3 regions of the Escherichia ruysiae genome follow, and region 1 is predicted to be linked to each of the others. Evidence: predicted binding sites of a transcription regulator. Region 1 holds the regulator's gene; each other region holds the start of a gene.
What was found. The regulator PurR, encoded in region 1, represses purine synthesis genes. The targets are predictions, from matches to a motif close to CANGCAAACGTTTGCNTG.

Region 1 (6,222 bases):
TCTTTGATCAGCTGTTGCAGTTCGCCGCGCTGATACATTTCGATCACGATATCACAGCCGCCTACCAGTTCGCCGTCAACCCACAGTTGCGGGAAAGTCGGCCAGTTAGCGTATTTCGGCAGTTCCGCACGAATGTCCGGATTTTGCAGGATATCAACATAGGCAAAACGTTCGCCACATGCGGCAAGCGCCTGGACTGCCTGGGCAGAGAAACCGCAGCTCGGCAGTTTCGGTGAACCTTTCATGTACAGCAGGATCGGGTTTTCAGCAATCTGGCGTTGGATTTTTTCGATAGTGGTGCTCATTGTCTTGCTTCCTCAAACTTCTTTACGGCAGTAATCTGACATTGTAGCGGGTCAGTGCGGCAACGGAAAATAACATTTTCATCACGCTTTTGCTATTTTATCCCTTTGCTCTATATGTTGCATTTCAAATATTCTTTTCTTCTCTGGCACGCAGCAACGTGGTGTTTTTATAACCATTTTTAGCTTTGCCTGCTGCATTTTTTTGCGCTCGCCGACGAAACGTATTTTTTAACAATAAAAGCTATTAACTTTCTCTTCTTCTATGCATTAGAATCATCAAGTTTTGTAAATCAGACGCAGGCATGATAGACCTGCCTTAACAGAGGGACGCTCAGTGGCGCGGATAAACCGTATTTCGATCACGCTCTGTGCTTTACTTTTTACCACCCTGCCTTTAACGCCTATGGCACATGCTTCAAAGCAAGCCAGGGAGAGTTCTGCTACCACTCACATCACCAAAAAAGCAGATAAAAAGAAAAGCACGGCAACCACCAAAAAGACCAATAAAGCCAGCCAGAAAACAGCGAAAAAAGCCGCCAGTAAAAGTACTACTAAAAATAAAACTGCTTCTTCCGTTAAAAAATCCTCCATTACAGCTTCTAAAAACGCCAAAACTCGCAGCAAACAAGCCGTCAATAAAACGGCGTCAGTCAGCTTTACGGAAAAATGCACCAAACGTAAAGGCTATAAGTCACGTTGTGTGAAAGTCAAGAATGCCACACAGGGAACCATCGCCGACGCGCATAAAGCAAAAGTACAGAAAGCCACAAAAGTGGCTATGAATAAGCTGATGCAGCAAATTGGCAAACCATATCGCTGGGGCGGCAGCTCACCGCGTACCGGTTTTGATTGCAGCGGACTGGTTTATTACGCGTATAAAGATCTGGTGAAGATCCGTATTCCACGCACGGCTAACGAAATGTATCACCTGCGTGACGCCGCGCCGATCGATCGCAGCGAACTGAAAAACGGCGACCTTGTCTTCTTCCGCACTCAGGGGCGCGGAACCGCCGATCACGTTGGCGTGTATGTCGGCAACGGCAAATTTATTCAGTCACCACGCAGTGGTCAGGAAATTAAAATCACTTCGTTAAGTGAAGATTACTGGCAACGCCACTATGTTGGCGCTCGTCGGGTGATGACCCCAAAAACACTTCGCTAAAACTTTACCCTGTTGTTACGGCAACAGGGTAAGTTCATCTTTTGTATCACCTTTTAATTTGCTACCCTATCCATACGCACAATAAGGCTATTGTACGTATGCCAATTAATAATAAAGGAGAGTAGCAATGTCATTTGAATTACCTGCACTACCATATGCTAAAGATGCTCTGGCACCGCACATTTCTGCGGAAACTATCGAGTATCACTACGGCAAACATCATCAGACTTATGTCACTAACCTGAACAACCTGATCAAAGGTACTGCGTTTGAAGGTAAATCACTGGAAGAGATTATTCGCAGCTCTGAAGGTGGTGTATTCAATAACGCCGCTCAGGTCTGGAACCACACTTTCTACTGGAACTGCCTGGCGCCAAACGCGGGTGGCGAACCGACGGGTGAACTGGCTGAAGCTATCGCCGCTTCTTTTGGCAGCTTTGCCGATTTCAAAGCTCAGTTTACTGATGCTGCGATCAAAAACTTTGGTTCTGGCTGGACCTGGCTGGTGAAAAACAGCGATGGCAAACTGGCTATCGTTTCCACTTCTAACGCAGGTACTCCGCTGACCACCGATGCGACTCCACTGCTGACCGTTGATGTCTGGGAACACGCTTATTACATCGACTATCGCAATGCACGTCCGGGTTATCTGGAGCACTTCTGGGCGCTGGTAAACTGGGAATTCGTAGCAAAAAATCTCGCCGCATAATCACTGATGGCAAATGCAGCATTGCCTGATGCGCTACGCTTATCAGGCCTACGCGGATGAGGCATTAACACCACATCCGGCAAGATAAATCGCACTTTGCCTGCAAACTGTAACGCAGAAGGTTATCCTTCTGCGTTTTTGTTTATTAGCTGTTGGCAACGCAAACTGCTTCAGGTTGTTTTCTGGCTGACATAAATACCAGCAACAATGCCAGCCCCGCGACAATCGCCCCCATCACCGGCACAAAACTGTATCCCAGACCACCGGAAATCACTGCACCACCGGCTGCGGCACCCAGCGCATTTCCAAGGTTAAAGGCACCAATATTTACTGATGAAGACAAACCCGGCGCTTCGCTGGCAACGCGCATTACACGCATCTGCAACGGTGGTACAACCGCAAAGGTTGCAGCGCCCCACACCACCATGCTAATAGCCGCGCCAAACTCATTTCGCGCCAGGAACGGGATCGCGAGCATAATCACCATCAGCAGCAGCAAAAAGCCTTTCAACGTGCCGTTAACTGAACGATCTGCAAGTTTGCCGCCGAGAAAGTTACCGATAGAGAATCCGACACCAATCAGCACCAGCATTGCAGTGACGAACACCGGCGTTGCGTGAGTGATACTTTGCAGTACCGGAGAAATATAGGTGTAGAGGGTGAACATTGCGCCAGCGCCCAGCACCGTCGTCAGCAATGCAGACAGCACCTGTGGACGCAACAGTACCGCCAGCTCTTTTTTCACGTCAGGCCGCGCCCCTGCGCCACCTTTAGGTAAAGAGAAGAACAGGCTCACCATTGAAATCACACCCAGCCCCGCCGTTGCCAGAAATGACATACGCCAGCCAATAGTTTCCCCAAGCCAGGTTGCCGCCGGAACGCCACCGATATTCGCCAGTGTTAAGCCCATAAACATAGTTGCAACTGCGCTGGCCTGTTTATGTTTTGGCACCACGCTTGCTGCCACGACAGACCCCAGACCAAAAAACGCCCCGTGATTCAGGCTGGTTAAAATGCGTGAAAGCATCAGCGTCATATAGTCCGGTGCGATGGCAGAAAGTACGTTACCGAGCGTGAAAATCGCCATCAGGAAAATCAGCGCACTACGGCGGGCACGATGAGAAAGCAGAAGCGTCATCAATGGCGCGCCAACCATCACGCCAACCGCATAGGCGCTGATTAACATTCCGGCAGCGGGAATCGAGACATCCACACCACGCGCAATAACGGGCAACAAGCCCATTGGCGAGAATTCCGTTGTCCCGATACCAAATGCGCCAATTGCCAGCGCCAGCAACGGATAGTTAATTTTCATGCCTAATCTCCACCTCTTCGCGTCATCACGCGATGTTCATCAAAGTGGCGAAAGCATGACATCAATCACAAAAGAATGAAAATAACAAAAAGAGAAAACACTTTTGCCATTTTGCTAACAAAGAGGAAGGAGATGTGAGGGAGAACGCGCTCCCTCGAGGGGAAATCAGTGTAGCGCGGCAGTCAAACCCACGGCCACGATCAAACCAAGAACGATAATGGTTGTTACCAGTGAAAATTTAAGGTCGGTGCTCATCAAGTTTTCTCCTTTTTATTACCCCACAAAAAGTGATATTACGCATTTTTACATACTGTGATGAAAAAATCTCCCGTCATTTATAATGATAAGTGTTTTTACTACTTCCCCTTTTCATCAAGATCGGCCAAAATTCCACGCTTACATTATTTGCGTACTGGCCATTGACCCCTTCCTGACGCTCTGTGTCATTTTCCCGGCGTACCGCAACACTTTTGTTGTGCGTAAGGTGTGTAAAGGCAAACGTTTACCTTGCGATTTTGCAGGAGCTGAAGTTAGGGTCTGGAGTGAAATGGAATGGCAACAATAAAAGATGTAGCGAAACGAGCAAACGTTTCCACTACAACTGTGTCACACGTAATCAACAAAACACGTTTCGTCGCTGAAGAAACGCGCAATGCTGTGTGGGCAGCGATCAAAGAATTACACTACTCCCCTAGCGCGGTGGCGCGTAGCCTGAAGGTTAACCACACCAAGTCTATCGGTTTGCTGGCGACCAGCAGCGAAGCGGCCTATTTCGCCGAAATCATTGAAGCGGTAGAAAAAAATTGCTTCCAGAAAGGCTACACGCTGATTCTGGGCAATGCGTGGAACAATCTTGAGAAACAGCGGGCTTATCTGTCGATGATGGCGCAAAAACGCGTCGATGGCCTGCTGGTGATGTGTTCGGAGTATCCGGAACCGTTGCTGGCGATGCTGGAAGAGTATCGCCATATCCCGATGGTGGTGATGGACTGGGGTGAAGCAAAAGCAGACTTTACCGATGCGGTTATCGATAACGCTTTTGAAGGCGGTTACATGGCCGGGCGCTATCTGATTGAACGCGGTCACCGCGAAATTGGCGTTATTCCTGGTCCTCTGGAGCGTAACACCGGTGCAGGTCGTTTGGCGGGCTTTATGAAAGCGATGGAAGAAGCCATGATCAAAGTGCCGGAAAACTGGATTGTGCAAGGTGACTTTGAGCCTGAATCAGGTTATCGCGCCATGCAGCAAATCCTGTCGCAACCACACAGACCTACCGCTGTCTTCTGTGGCGGCGATATTATGGCAATGGGCGCACTCTGTGCCGCTGATGAAATGGGGCTGCGCGTCCCGCAGGATGTTTCGCTGATCGGTTATGATAACGTGCGCAACGCTCGCTACTTTACCCCGGCACTGACCACTATCCATCAGCCAAAAGATTCGCTGGGTGAAACGGCGTTCAATATGCTGTTGGATCGTATCGTCAACAAACGCGAAGAACCGCAGTCAATTGAAGTTCATCCACGGTTGATTGAACGTCGCTCCGTGGCTGATGGCCCGTTCCGCGACTATCGTCGTTAATCACCCGTTGCGGGAGTCTCTTCCGGCTCCCGCAGCCACTCCTTATTCAGCGTCTCACTATCGCCGAGATACTCAAGCAACCAGGTTAAAGCAGGCGACATATCATTCTGCTGCCAGGTCAGACAACATGCTGAATCAGGGAATGGATTTTCCAGTTCTAGTGCTACCCACTTCCCCTCATTAAGCCACGGTTTGGCGAAATGTGTCGGCACCATACCGATGCATAACCCAGCCGAAATACACGTTGCCGATGATTCCCAGTCCGGTACAACAAGGCGCTTTTGGTTATCCAGCAGCCAGGTAATACGTTTTGGTAGCGTCCGCGAGGTGTCTTCGCGCACCAGCGATGGCCAGTTGCGCAACGTATCATCGCTGAATGGCCCATTCATTGACGCAAGCGGATGATGACGGGCAACAACACAACTCCAGCTCAACATCCCCATATCACGGAAGGCGTAACGACCGCCCACCGGAATCGCTCGTGTCGCGCCAATCGCCAGTTCCACGCGCCCGTCGGAAAGCGCATCCCAGACACCGTTAAATACTTCCTGAAATACCAGAAGTTCAACGTCATCAAAATGGCGATAGAAATCAACGATCATCTGCCGTGTACGTTCTGGCCTGACGATATTATCCACCGCAATGGCTAACTGACCGCGCCAGCCGTTCGCAATCTGCTGACATTGCTGGCGAGTGATCTGCATTTTTTTGACAACAGAGCGCCCTTCTTTGAGAAACCACGCCCCGGCAGCGGTCAGTTCCACATCACGATGACGCCGTTCAAAAAGCGGCACCGCCAGCCACTCTTCCAGCTGACGCACGGTATAGCTGACCGCTGAAGGAACGCGATGTAACTCCTGAGCCGCAGCACTAAAACTGCCATTACGCGCTACCGCATCAACCACTTCGAGAGAATACTCAGACCACATAGTTTGCCTGCAAAATTTTTGAAACCAGTCATCAAATATTACCGTTTCACAACAGGAATTTCACTCCCTACACTTTGCGACGGTGTTTAACTGAGAAATTTAGAGAATATACATGCAACCTGGGAAAAGATTTTTAGTCTGGCTGGCGGGTTTGAGCGTACTCGGTTTTCTGGCAACCGATATGTATCTGCCCGCTTTCGCCGCCATTCAGGCCGATTTGCAAA
Region 2 (6,222 bases), 1.5 Mb from region 1:
ACGATTGTGCACCAACGGCATTCAGCATTTCTTGCTGTTGCGCGGCGTCCGGTCCGATATGGCGTTCAATAAAAGCGCCGCTGTTTTCAAGCTGGCTTAACGTCTGTGTCATGAGCGATGGTTCCTGAAACGTGCAGTGAATTGTGAACCTCTCTCCTTGCGAAGAGAGTGAGGGTGAGGCGTAAATTTCCTCACCCTGATCCTCTCCCGCAGAAGAGGAATAAAGCCGTTACTCGTCTTCTAACAATGCTTCGTATGCGGTCGCATCCAGCAGTGAATCCAGTTCGCTTTCATCGCTGGCTTTGATTTTAAAGATCCAACCGCCTGCATACGGTTCGCTGTTCACCAGTTCCGGGGAATCGCTCAGTGCGTCGTTTACCGCCACGATTTCACCGCTTACTGGCGCATAAATGTCTGACGCCGCTTTTACTGATTCGGCAACCGCGCAGTCATCGCCCGCGCTAACCGTTGCGCCCACTTCCGGCAGGTCAACAAACACCATATCGCCTAACAGCTCCTGAGCGTGTTCGGTGATGCCAACGGTGTAAGTGCCGTCGGCTTCTTTACGCAGCCATTCGTGTTCTTTGCTGTATTTCAGTTCTGCTGGTACGTTGCTCATCAATCAATCTCCAAAAAAGTAAATCACGCGACGGCTTTGCCGTTACGCACAAAAACAGGTTTCGTCACTTTAACCGGCATTTCACGGTTGCGAATTTGCACAATCGCTGTTTCACCAATACCTTCCGGCACGCGCGCCAGCGCAATGCTGTAACCCAGCGTCGGGGAGAAAGTACCGCTGGTGATAATGCCTTCATGCTGGTTGCCCTGCGCGTCAGTAAAACGTACCGGCAGTTCATTACGCAGCACGCCTTTTTCGGTCATCACCAGACCAACCAGTTTTTCTGTGCCATGCTCACGCTGCACTTCCAGAGCTTCACGACCGATGAAGTCACGATCTGCCGGTTCCCAGGCGATAGTCCAGCCCATATTGGCGGCTAAAGGAGAAATAGTTTCGTCCATCTCCTGACCATAAAGATTCATACCCGCTTCCAGACGCAGTGTGTCACGCGCGCCCAGGCCACAGGGTTTAACACCCGCTTCCACTAGCGCGCGCCAGAAATCGGCCGCTTTTTCATTGGGCAGCGCAATTTCATAACCCGCTTCACCGGTGTAACCGGTGGTGGCAATAAACAGATCGCCCGCCTGCACGCCAAAGAACGGTTTCATCCCTTCCACCGCCTGACGCTGGGCGTCATTAAACAGTGTGGCAGCTTTTGCCTGAGCATTAGGCCCTTGTACGGCGATCATGGAAAGGTCATCACGAACGGTAATGTCGATGCCGAAAGGTTCAGCGTGTTGGGTAATCCAGGAGAGGTCTTTTTCGCGGGTAGCGGAGTTAACAACGAGGCGGAAGAAATCTTCAGTAAAGTAGTAGACGATGAGATCATCTATCACACCACCAGAGGCATTCAACATCCCGGAGTAGAGGGCTTTACCGCTTTTGGTGAGTTTCGCCACATCGTTCGCCAATAGATAACGCAGAAACTCCCTGGTGCGGCTGCCGCGAAGATCGACGATGGTCATATGCGACACATCAAACATTCCGGCATCGGTACGTACCGCATGATGTTCGTCGATTTGCGAACCGTAATGCAGCGGCATCATCCAGCCGTGGAAATCCACCATGCGAGCGCCGCAAAGCGTGTGTTGTTCGTACAAAGGAGTCTGTTGTGCCATCTTGTCCTCATTGAATAAGCGGGGCTGACAACTTTTCATGGTGAAATTATCACCACGAAACCCAGCATCGGAGCCACTCCCGGTCCCCAACGCAATCGTTCTCTTTTGCCTGAACTTACCACCGAAACAGACTGTTAACCATAAGGTAAAATTGATCATCACATTAGCTTATGGTTAAAAAACACAAAAATCTCAACAGAATAAAAAACCAAAAATTTATTTTATTTTTATACAAATATGATGCTTTCAGGAATGCGATTTGGATAAACCAATATTAAGAACTGAAAATATGCCAAAAATCACTCAATAAAAAAATCGTAACATTAGAAAATATAATGCGAAATTGATGGTGAAATTAGTTTATTTCAAATGAGCAAAATCTCCCGGCGAAAAAACCGGGAGAAGAAAGTGTGATGGGTATCAAATAAACAGTTGAGGAGAAATTTTTTAACGCAGCCATTCAGGCAAATCATTTAATCCCATAGCCTGACGGATCAGTTGTGGTTTAACGCCAGGAAGCGTATCGGCCAGTTTCAGGCCAATATCACGCAGCAGTTTTTTCGCCGGATTGCCCCCGGAAAACAGATCGCGAAAGCCTTGCATACCAGCCAGCATCAGCGCCGCACTGTGCTTGCGGCTACGCTCATAGCGACGCAGGTAAATATACTGTCCGATGTCTTTGCCCTGGCGATGCAACCGTTTCAGTTCAGCAATCAGTTCTGCGGCATCCATAAAGCCGAGATTAACGCCCTGCCCCGCCAGCGGATGAATGGTATGCGCGGCGTCGCCCACCAGCGCCAGACGGTGCGCGGCAAACTGGCGCGCATAACGCCCCGTCAGCGGGAACACCTGACGCTCGCTCTCAACCCTGCATAAGCCCAGGCGATTATCAAAAGCGATATTTAACGCGCGATTAAATTCGTCTTCCCCTGCCTGCTGCATCCTCTGCGCTTCCTCTGGCGACAGTGACCAGACAATCGAGCAAAGATGCGGATCGCTAAGCGGTAAAAAGGCCAGAATCCCTTCGCCGTGGAAAACCTGCCGCGCCACCGCACCATGCGGTTCTTCCGTGCGAATGGTCGCCACCAGCGCGTGATGCTGATAATCCCAGAAAGTCAGCGGAATATCGGCTTTGTTGCGCAACCAGGAATTAGCGCCGTCCGCACCAATTACCAGACGCGCCGTTAACATGCTGCCATCTTTCAGCGTCAGGAAGGTTTCGTTCTCTCCCCAGGCGACCTGCTGTAATTCTGCGGGGGCTAGCAGGGTGATATCTGACGACTGCTGCACTTTGTTCCACAGCGCATAGTGAATAACTGAATTTTCAACAATATGCCCAAGATGGCTATAGCCCATGCTCTGATCGTCAAACGAGATGTGACCAAAGCTGTCTTTGTCCCACACTTCCATGCCGTGATAGCAACTGGCTCTACGGGAGAGAATGTCCTGCCAGACGCCAAGACGGGTAAGTAATTTTTCGCTGGCGGCATTGATAGCCGAAACGCGCAATTGTGGTGGTGCATCCGCCGCCAGAGGTTCAGGTACGCGCTGTTCCAGTACGGCAACACGTAAGCCGCTACCCTGTAAGCCGCAGGCAACCGCCAGCCCCACCATGCCGCCGCCAACAATGGCTACATCAACACTTTGCATTGTTTATTCCTTAAAACCGCCTTCAACGCGCGACCCAACCAAGGGTGCGCTGCGCCAGCACATCACGTGCCGGAGTGAATAATTCCATTGCCATCAGCCCGATGTTGCGCCCAACAACCAGCGGCGCCCAGCGGTTGGCAAAAATATGAACAAGGCTGTCTGTTACACCAATAGTCGCTTCGCGATCGCTCTGCCGACGCTGATGGTAACGGCACAAAATGCCGTAATCACCGATATCCTCTCCGCGTTCCTGCGCCTGAGTCAGAGTTTCAGCAAGGCTCATGACATCACGCATACCGAGATTAAATCCTTGCCCGGCAATCGGGTGCAGGGTTTGCGCCGCATTGCCCACCAGCACGGTGCGGTGGGTAATAGGTTTGGCGGCGCGGGTTAACGCCAGCGGATAAGCACTGCGTTTTCCGGCATGAGTAATTTGCCCCAGTCGCCAGCCAAACGCAGACTGGAGTTCACGGCAGAACTCATCATCACTCCACGCCAGTACCTCTTCGCGCCGTTCCAGTGGATGACACCAGACCAGCGAACAGCGTCCGTCAGACATCGGCAACATCGCCAACGGGCCATGTTTCGTGAAGCGTTCAAAAGCGCGTCCTTCGTGCGCAACGGAGGTCGCAACGTTGGCAATCACCGCCAGTTGCTCGTAAGGCTCCTGCTGCCAGTCAACGCCGCACGCGGTGGCTAACGCTGAATGGGTGCCGTCAGCGGCTACCAGCACACGCCCCGTCAGCGTCTCACCACTCTTCAGTTTCACCTCAACGTTACTCTGAGTACGAGCAACGTTAGCAACGCGATCCGGACAGTGCAGCGTTACGCCAGGCGCTTTGCGCAACAGCGCAAACAGTCGTTGTCCGACATTGTGCAACTCGACAACCTGCCCCAGCGCCGCCAGTTGATAATCTTCTGCGGCGAGGGTGACGAATCCGGCATGACCGCGATCGCTGACATGCACGGTAGTGATGGCGGTTGCGCAATCAGCCAAAGATTGCCAGACGCCGATACGTGCCAGTTGCTGGCAGGTGCCCGCCGCCAGCGCAATAGCCCGGCCATCAAAGCCCGGATGGGCATGTGACTCTGGCGCAGTCGCTTCAATCAAATGTACCGGCAGCGCCCCGTGACTTAACCGGGAAATAGCCAGCGCCAGCGTCGCGCCAGCCATGCCGCCACCGACGATGATTACGCTCATTGCTTTCTCGCAGCTGCCATCAACGCTTCGATTTCTTCCGGCTTTTTCACCACGCTGGCGGTGAGGTTTTCGTTGCCAGTTTCGGTAATCACAATGTCGTCTTCAATACGAATGCCGATACCGCGATATTGTTCTGGCACATCCGCATCCGGCGCGATATACAGCCCTGGCTCTACGGTCAGTACCATGCCCGGTTCAAGAATGCGCGAGCGATCCTGGCCATAAACACCTACGTCATGGACATCCAGCCCTAACCAATGGCTAAGGCCATGCATAAAGAAAGGACGATGTGCGTTTTGAGCGATCAGTTCATCAACATCACCTTTCAGGATGCCCAGTTTTACCAGGCCGCTAATCATGATACGCACCACTTCCCCGGTGACTTCCTGAATGGAAGTTCCCGGACGATACAAGCGCAAGCTGGTTTCGAGAGACTCCAGCACAATGTCGTAGATTTCACGCTGAGCCTGAGTGAATTTGCCGTTGACCGGGAAGGTGCGGGTAATATCGCCAGCGTAGCCTTTGTATTCACAGCCCGCGTCAATCAACACCAGATCACCGTCACGCAGTTCACACTCGTTTTCGGTGTAGTGCAGAATGCAGCCGTTTTCACCGCTGCCGACAATGGTGTTATAGGAAGGATAGCGCGCGCCGTGGCGGTTAAATTCGTGGTGAATTTCGCCTTCCAGATGGTACTCGAACATTCCCGGACGACATTTTTCCATCGCCCGTGTATGCGCCAGTGCGGTGATTTCACCCGCGCGGCGAAGTACGGCAATCTCTTCCGGCGATTTGAACAGGCGCATTTCATGAACAATGGGACGCCAGTCGATCATCGTTGCTGGCGCGGTGAGATTTTGCCGCGAGCCTTTACGCAGTTTTTCCAGCGCGCTGTTCACGATTTCATCAGCATAGGTATATTCGCCCTGAGCGTGATAAACCACATCCAGGCCATTAAGCAGTTGATAAAGTTGCTGATTGATTTCGCTGAACGCCAGTGCACGGTCAACGCCCAGTTTCTCTGGCGCGGCATCCTGACCTAAGCGACGACCAAACCAGATCTCCGCCGTCAGATCGCGCACACGGTTAAACAGAACGCTGTGGTTATGAGTGTCATCGCTTTTAATCAGCACCAGCACCGCTTCCGGTTCGTTAAAGCCGGTGAAGTACCAGAAGTCACTGTTTTGACGATACGGATATTCGCTGTCGGCGCTACGGGTCACTTCCGGGGCGGCAAAAATCAGCGCGGCGCTGCCGGGTTGCATTTGCTCCACCAGAGCCTGACGGCGACGCTGAAATTCTTGCGGGGATATATCACTCATAACACTCTCCTTACGTTTTTTGTTTTTAGTGTAGAGTCGGTTTTTGTACTTCTGGCGCGGTCGGTTGCGGATGAGTAAAGGTGTCGTGGCATAACAGCGCGGCAACACGGACGTACTCGATGATCTCTTCAAGCGACATTTCCAGCTCTTCCTGATCTTCGTCTTCGTCATATCCCAGTTGCGCGATGTTACGCAGATCGTCGATGGCTTCACCGGTTTCGCCAGTCACTTTATCCAGCTTCGGCTGAGTCACGCCAAGACCAAGCAGGAAGTGATTTACCCAGCCTGCCAGCGCATCAGCGCGATCGAAAA
Region 3 (6,222 bases), 1.0 Mb from region 1:
AAAGTCTTTAAAATTATGATAACGACCACCGGGTACGATGGAGTCGTAGCGGGAAATCGTCAGTTTTTCGCGCAACACCTCAACCAGAGCACTGGGCATATCGCGCTGATAAACAAAACGCACCGGTTCTGCGGTTAAACGCTGCTTCAGACTGGAAGACATCAGCTCCATCAGGCTGGCTTCCATCTCGTGCACTAAATCGTATTCAGCATCGCGGGTCATCTTCATTGAATAGGCATTCAGCGCGTCATAATCAAAGAAGCCTTTGAAAATATCATCAAGGCAGTAACGCAGAATGTTATCCAGAAGAATCATAGGCTTGCGTCTGCGCGGTGCTTCCGGTGGCAAATTCACAAAGCGCGGCACTTTATCTGAGGGGATCTCCAGCAGCGCGTAACGAATAGTGTCGCCACGGATAATTTCTACCGCCAGATAGGTGTAGTCATCTTTCAGGAACTGCACTAAGTCAGTGTCAGGGTTGATTAGAATCGGCGTAATGTGCTGACGCAGATACTGCTTAAAATAATGACGCAGCCAGTTTTGTTGATTGACAGAGAGCTGGCGTTCATTAATCAGGAAAATCTGGTTGCGCGCCATCTCCAGCAACAGTTCGTTGTAGAGGCCGTCGAATTCCTGATCGGCTTTCAGCACGCGGGATTGAATTTTGCCCAGCAAATGGCGGGAATGAGAATTAGAACCTTGTTCTTCGCTAATAATGATGCGTCGCTTCAGTTCAGCGAAGCGGACTTTATAGAACTCATCAAGGTTATTGGAATAGATCCCCAGGAAACGCATCCTTTCAATCAGCGGGTTAGATTTGTCCGCCGCTTCCTGAAGCACGCGTTCATTGAACGATAACCAACTGAGCTCTTTTTCGATGTATAGCTTTTCCTGACCCATTACCACTTTTACTCCGTTTTATTCACGGGACACTGCCTGGATATTATGGCGAGCAATATTGGCAGATGTCCAACTATGCCAGAAAAGGGAGAAAAAAACTGCTGGAGCCTGCGATTTACAGGTGAATTGAAAAACGCCAACGCAGGGCTGGCGCTTTAACTACGGCGGCGTTACTCGTCGGCAGCGTAGCCCTGCGGCGGCAGACGCTGACCATCCAGCCACGCGGCGTTTTCGTGCATCTTCAGACGACCATCGGCAAACCAGCTAATCACCAGCGGATAAATAGCGTGCTCCTGGGTTTGTACGCGGGCGGTGATTTCATCTTCTGTATCACCGGCAAATACAGGGACTTTTGCCTGTAAAATAACCGGCCCACCGTCCAGTTCATCGGTAACGAAATGCACCGATGTACCGTGTTCCTCGTCGCCATTTTCCAGCGCCTGACGATGGGTGTGCAAACCGGGATATTTTGGCAGCAGGGAAGGGTGAATGTTCAGCAAACGACCAGCATAGTGGGAGACAAACGCCGGGCTGAGAATGCGCATAAAACCGGCCAGTACAACCACGTCGGGAGCGTACATATCGATCTCGTGAATCAACTCCCGGTCATAGGCTTCACGACTGTCAAACGCGCTGGCGATGAGCGTATGCGTTGCAATACCGGCTTTGCGGGCGCGTTCAAGGCCGAACGCGTCGGCCTTATTACTGAAAACTGCCCGTAGGGTGCCTTTAATTTTGTTGGTTTTGCAGGCGTCTATAATTGCCTGCAAGTTACTTCCGTTGCCGGAAATAAGCACCACAATATTCATTATTCGATAACCACGCGTTGTTCGGAATCAGAGGCTTTGATGATACCGATTTTCCACGCGTTTTCACCGTTGGCATTAAGCAGAGTGAGAGCTTTGTCCACTTCCGGAGCAGGCAGGGCGATAATCATCCCGACGCCGCAGTTGAAGGTGCGATACATTTCATGGCGCTCGACATTACCCGCCGTTTGCAGCCAGTTGAACACTTCCGGCCACTGCCAGGAGGATTCATCAATGACTGCCTGAGTGTTTTCCGGCAATACGCGCGGAATATTTTCCCAGAAGCCGCCACCGGTCAGGTGCGCAATAGCGTGCACGTCGACCTTTTCGATCAACTCCAGCACTGACTTCACGTAAATGCGGGTCGGTGCCAACAGATGATCGGCTAATGGCTTACCATCAAGTTCGGTAGTTTGTGGATCACAACCGCTGACTTCGAGAATTTTGCGCACCAGCGAATAGCCGTTCGAATGCGGGCCGCTGGAGCCAAGCGCAATCAGCACATCACCGTCGCTGACTTTAGAACCGTCGATGATTTCTGATTTTTCTACCACGCCAACGCAGAAACCCGCAACGTCATAATCTTCACCGTGATACATCCCCGGCATTTCCGCCGTTTCGCCACCTACCAGCGAACACCCGGATTGCAGACAACCTTCGGCGATGCCGCTGATCACTGATGAAGCAGTATCGACATCTAATTTTCCGGTTGCGTAATAGTCGAGGAAAAACAGCGGCTCAGCGCCTTGCACCACCAGGTCATTAACGCACATGGCGACCAGATCGATACCAATGGTGTCGTGACGTTTTAAGTCCATTGCCAGGCGCAGCTTGGTGCCTACACCGTCAGTGCCGGAAACCAGCACGGGTTCACGATATTTTTGCGGCAACGCACACAGCGCACCGAAGCCGCCCAGACCGCCCATCACTTCCGGGCGACGCGTTTTCTTCACTACGCCTTTGATTCTTCCAACCAGAGCATTACCTGCGTCTATATCAACACCGGCATCTTTGTAGCTAAGAGAGGTTTTATCGGTCACTGCTTGGGTCCCCACGCGTTACTTGCGGTAGAAAAATAAAATTCGGCGCAATTCTAACAGGGAAAGCAAACGTTTGCGAGACTGCTTTACATAACCTTTTTTAACCTCTTTTTACCGAGAGAGTGACAAAAAAATGTGTACATAGAGAGGATGAATGATTTTTTGCCAGGATAATTACCACTATTAACTATTTGATTATAAAATAACTTTATCTAAAATCTTTATGATCTTGACTGAAGTCAACGAAAATAATATTGCCGCCTTGAAGAAAGGCGGTATAATCCGTCGATTTTTTTTGTGGCTGCCCTCAAAGGAGAAAGAGTATGAAGATCGTGGAAGTCAAACACCCACTCGTCAAACACAAGCTGGGACTGATGCGTGAGCAAGATATCAGCACCAAGCGCTTTCGCGAACTCGCTTCCGAAGTGGGTAGCCTGCTGACTTACGAAGCGACCGCTGACCTCGAAACTGAAAAAGTAACCATCGAAGGCTGGAACGGCCCGGTGGAAATCGACCAGATTAAAGGTAAGAAAATTACCGTGGTGCCGATTCTGCGCGCTGGTCTGGGGATGATGGATGGCGTGCTGGAAAACGTTCCGAGCGCGCGCATCAGCGTAGTCGGTATGTACCGTAATGAAGAAACGCTGGAACCAGTACCGTACTTCCAGAAACTGGTTTCTAACATCGATGAGCGTATGGCGCTGATCGTTGACCCAATGCTGGCAACCGGTGGTTCCGTTATCGCGACTATCGACCTGTTGAAAAAAGCGGGCTGCAGCAGCATCAAAGTTCTGGTGCTGGTCGCTGCACCAGAAGGTATCGCTGCGCTGGAAAAAGCGCACCCGGACGTCGAGCTATATACTGCATCGATTGACCAGGGATTGAACGAGCACGGATACATTATTCCGGGTCTTGGCGATGCCGGTGACAAAATCTTTGGTACAAAATAAAGAATAAAAATAATTAAAGCCGACTTTAAGAGTCGGCTTTTTTTTGAGTAAAGCGCCTATAACACATAATACAGAGGAATATACTATGACGCGCCGTGCTATCGGGGTGAGTGAAAGACCGCCACTTTTACAGACAATCCCGCTTAGTTTGCAACATTTGTTCGCCATGTTTGGTGCAACCGTCCTGGTGCCCGTCTTATTTCATATTAACCCGGCGACTGTACTGTTATTTAACGGTATCGGGACGCTGCTGTATCTCTTTATCTGTAAAGGGAAAATCCCGGCTTATCTTGGTTCCAGCTTTGCCTTTATTTCACCGGTATTGTTACTGTTGCCATTGGGATATGAAGTCGCGCTGGGCGGCTTTATTATGTGCGGCGTGCTGTTCTGCCTGGTCTCTTTCATCGTGAAGAAAGCGGGAACCGGCTGGCTGGACGTGCTGTTTCCACCTGCGGCAATGGGCGCAATCGTTGCCGTTATCGGTCTGGAGCTGGCGGGCGTAGCTGCCGGTATGGCGGGTTTACTCCCGGCTGAAGGGCAAACGCCAGACTCCAAAACCATCATCATCTCTATTACCACCCTGGCGGTCACGGTTTTAGGTTCCGTGCTGTTCCGTGGTTTCCTGGCAATTATCCCGATTTTAATTGGCGTGCTGGTGGGTTACGCGCTCTCCTTCGCCATGGGAATTGTCGATACCACGCCGATTATTAATGCTCACTGGTTTGCGCTGCCAACCCTCTATACGCCGCGCTTCGAGTGGTTCGCTATTCTGACTATTCTGCCAGCGGCATTAGTGGTTATTGCCGAACACGTAGGTCACCTGGTAGTAACGGCTAATATCGTCAAAAAAGATCTGCTGCGCGATCCGGGTCTGCACCGTTCGATGTTCGCTAACGGCCTGTCGACTGTGATCTCCGGCTTCTTTGGCTCCACGCCAAACACCACCTACGGGGAAAACATTGGCGTGATGGCGATCACCCGTGTTTACAGTACCTGGGTTATCGGCGGGGCGGCGATTTTTGCTATCCTGCTTTCCTGCGTCGGTAAACTGGCGGCTGCTATCCAGATGATTCCATTGCCGGTGATGGGCGGCGTTTCGCTGCTGCTTTATGGTGTCATCGGTGCTTCCGGTATTCGTGTTTTGATCGAATCGAAAGTGGATTACAACAAAGCACAGAACCTGATCCTGACTTCCGTGATTTTGATCATCGGCGTCAGTGGTGCCAAGGTAAACATCGGCGCGGCGGAGCTGAAAGGCATGGCGCTGGCGACTATCGTCGGTATCGGCTTAAGCCTGATCTTCAAACTGATTAGCGTGCTGCGCCCTGAAGAAGTGGTGCTGGACGCAGAAGACGCAGATATAACAGACAAATAATGTACCGACCGGGCAGTGCTGCTGCCCGGTTCAAACATCATGGGATTCTGTGGTAAACTTCTCGCGATTTTGTGAAATCCTGGTTGAGGTATCTCTGAACACACCGGCACAGCTCTCTTTGCCACTTTATCTTCCTGACGACGAAACCTTTGCAAGTTTCTGGCCGGGGGATAACTCCTCTCTACTGGCCGCGCTGCAAAACGTGCTGCGTCAGGAACATAGCGGTTACATCTATCTCTGGGCACGCGAAGGCGCGGGGCGCAGCCATCTGCTGCACGCGGCTTGCGCGGAATTGTCGCAGCGTGGTGATGCGGTGGGCTATGTCCCGCTGGATAAACGCACCTGGTTTGTACCTGAAGTGCTCGACGGTATGGAGCATTTGTCGCTGGTTTGCATCGACAATATCGAGTGTATTGCCGGCGATGAGTTGTGGGAGATGGCGATTTTCGATCTCTACAATCGGATTCTGGAGTCGGGCAAAACACGGTTGTTGATCACCGGCGATCGCCCACCGCGTCAGTTGAATCTGGGATTACCGGATCTCGCGTCGCGTCTTGACTGGGGGCAGATCTACAAATTGCAGCCACTTTCTGATGAAGATAAGTTGCAGGCGCTACAGTTACGCGCGCGTTTGCGTGGTTTTGAACTACCGGAAGATGTGGGACGCTTCTTGCTGAAGCGGCTCGACAGAGAGATGCGCACGCTATTTATGACGCTGGATCAGCTGGATCATGCGTCGATTACCGCACAGCGTAAGCTGACCATTCCGTTTGTGAAAGAAATTCTGAAGTTGTAGATAAGGTGTTTATTGTCGGATGCGGCGCGAGCGCCTTATCCGACCTACGCGAAGTTAATCCATAGTATTCCTGGGCCGGACAAGACGCGGCAAGCGTCGCATCCGGCAATGTGCCTTAACTAGCGATGGGGCACATCTTAATCCACGATTTCCAGCACTTGCTCCGGTGGACGTCCAATCCGCGCTTTGCCATTGGCGACCACAATCGGGCGCTCCATCAGCTTCGGATTATCCACCATCGCCTGAATCAGCGCCTCTTCGCTAAGCGAACTGTCAGCCAGGTTCAGCTCTTTATAAAGATCTTCTTTCTGGCGCATCAATTCACGGGCGCTATTCATCCCCAGCATTTTCAGCA

Region 2: gcvT (glycine cleavage system aminomethyltransferase GcvT) is a predicted target of PurR. The motif match lies at 1,826-1,843, and genes of this name have one in related genera.
Region 3: purM (phosphoribosylformylglycinamidine cyclo-ligase) is a predicted target of PurR. The motif match lies at 2,809-2,826, and genes of this name have one in related genera.

The regions. Positions count from the first base shown of each region.
Region 1 is NZ_JAVIWS010000001.1:244,553-250,774, reverse strand. It holds gene grxD (monothiol glutaredoxin 4) at 1-305, opposite strand, end outside; gene mepH (peptidoglycan DD-endopeptidase MepH) at 640-1,467, shown strand; gene sodB (superoxide dismutase [Fe]) at 1,595-2,176, shown strand; gene RGV86_RS01345 (MFS transporter) at 2,322-3,491, opposite strand; gene cydH (cytochrome bd-I accessory subunit CydH) at 3,657-3,746, opposite strand; gene purR (HTH-type transcriptional repressor PurR) at 4,044-5,069, shown strand; gene punR (DNA-binding transcriptional activator PunR) at 5,066-5,998, opposite strand; gene punC (purine nucleoside transporter PunC) at 6,111-6,222, shown strand, end outside.
Region 2 is NZ_JAVIWS010000001.1:1,698,048-1,704,269, forward strand. It holds gene gcvP (aminomethyl-transferring glycine dehydrogenase) at 1-112, opposite strand, end outside; gene gcvH (glycine cleavage system protein GcvH) at 230-619, opposite strand; gene gcvT (glycine cleavage system aminomethyltransferase GcvT) at 643-1,737, opposite strand; partial or broken gene RGV86_RS22445 (hypothetical protein) at 2,051-2,110, shown strand; gene ubiI (FAD-dependent 2-octaprenylphenol hydroxylase) at 2,185-3,387, opposite strand; gene ubiH (2-octaprenyl-6-methoxyphenyl hydroxylase) at 3,410-4,588, opposite strand; gene pepP (Xaa-Pro aminopeptidase) at 4,585-5,910, opposite strand; gene ygfB (UPF0149 family protein YgfB) at 5,936-6,222, opposite strand, start outside.
Region 3 is NZ_JAVIWS010000001.1:1,292,466-1,298,687, reverse strand. It holds gene ppk1 (polyphosphate kinase 1) at 1-900, opposite strand, end outside; gene purN (phosphoribosylglycinamide formyltransferase) at 1,071-1,709, opposite strand; gene purM (phosphoribosylformylglycinamidine cyclo-ligase) at 1,709-2,746, opposite strand; gene upp (uracil phosphoribosyltransferase) at 3,070-3,696, shown strand; gene uraA (uracil permease) at 3,782-5,071, shown strand; gene RGV86_RS06535 (DnaA inactivator Hda) at 5,166-5,867, shown strand; gene arsC (arsenate reductase (glutaredoxin)) at 6,005-6,222, opposite strand, start outside.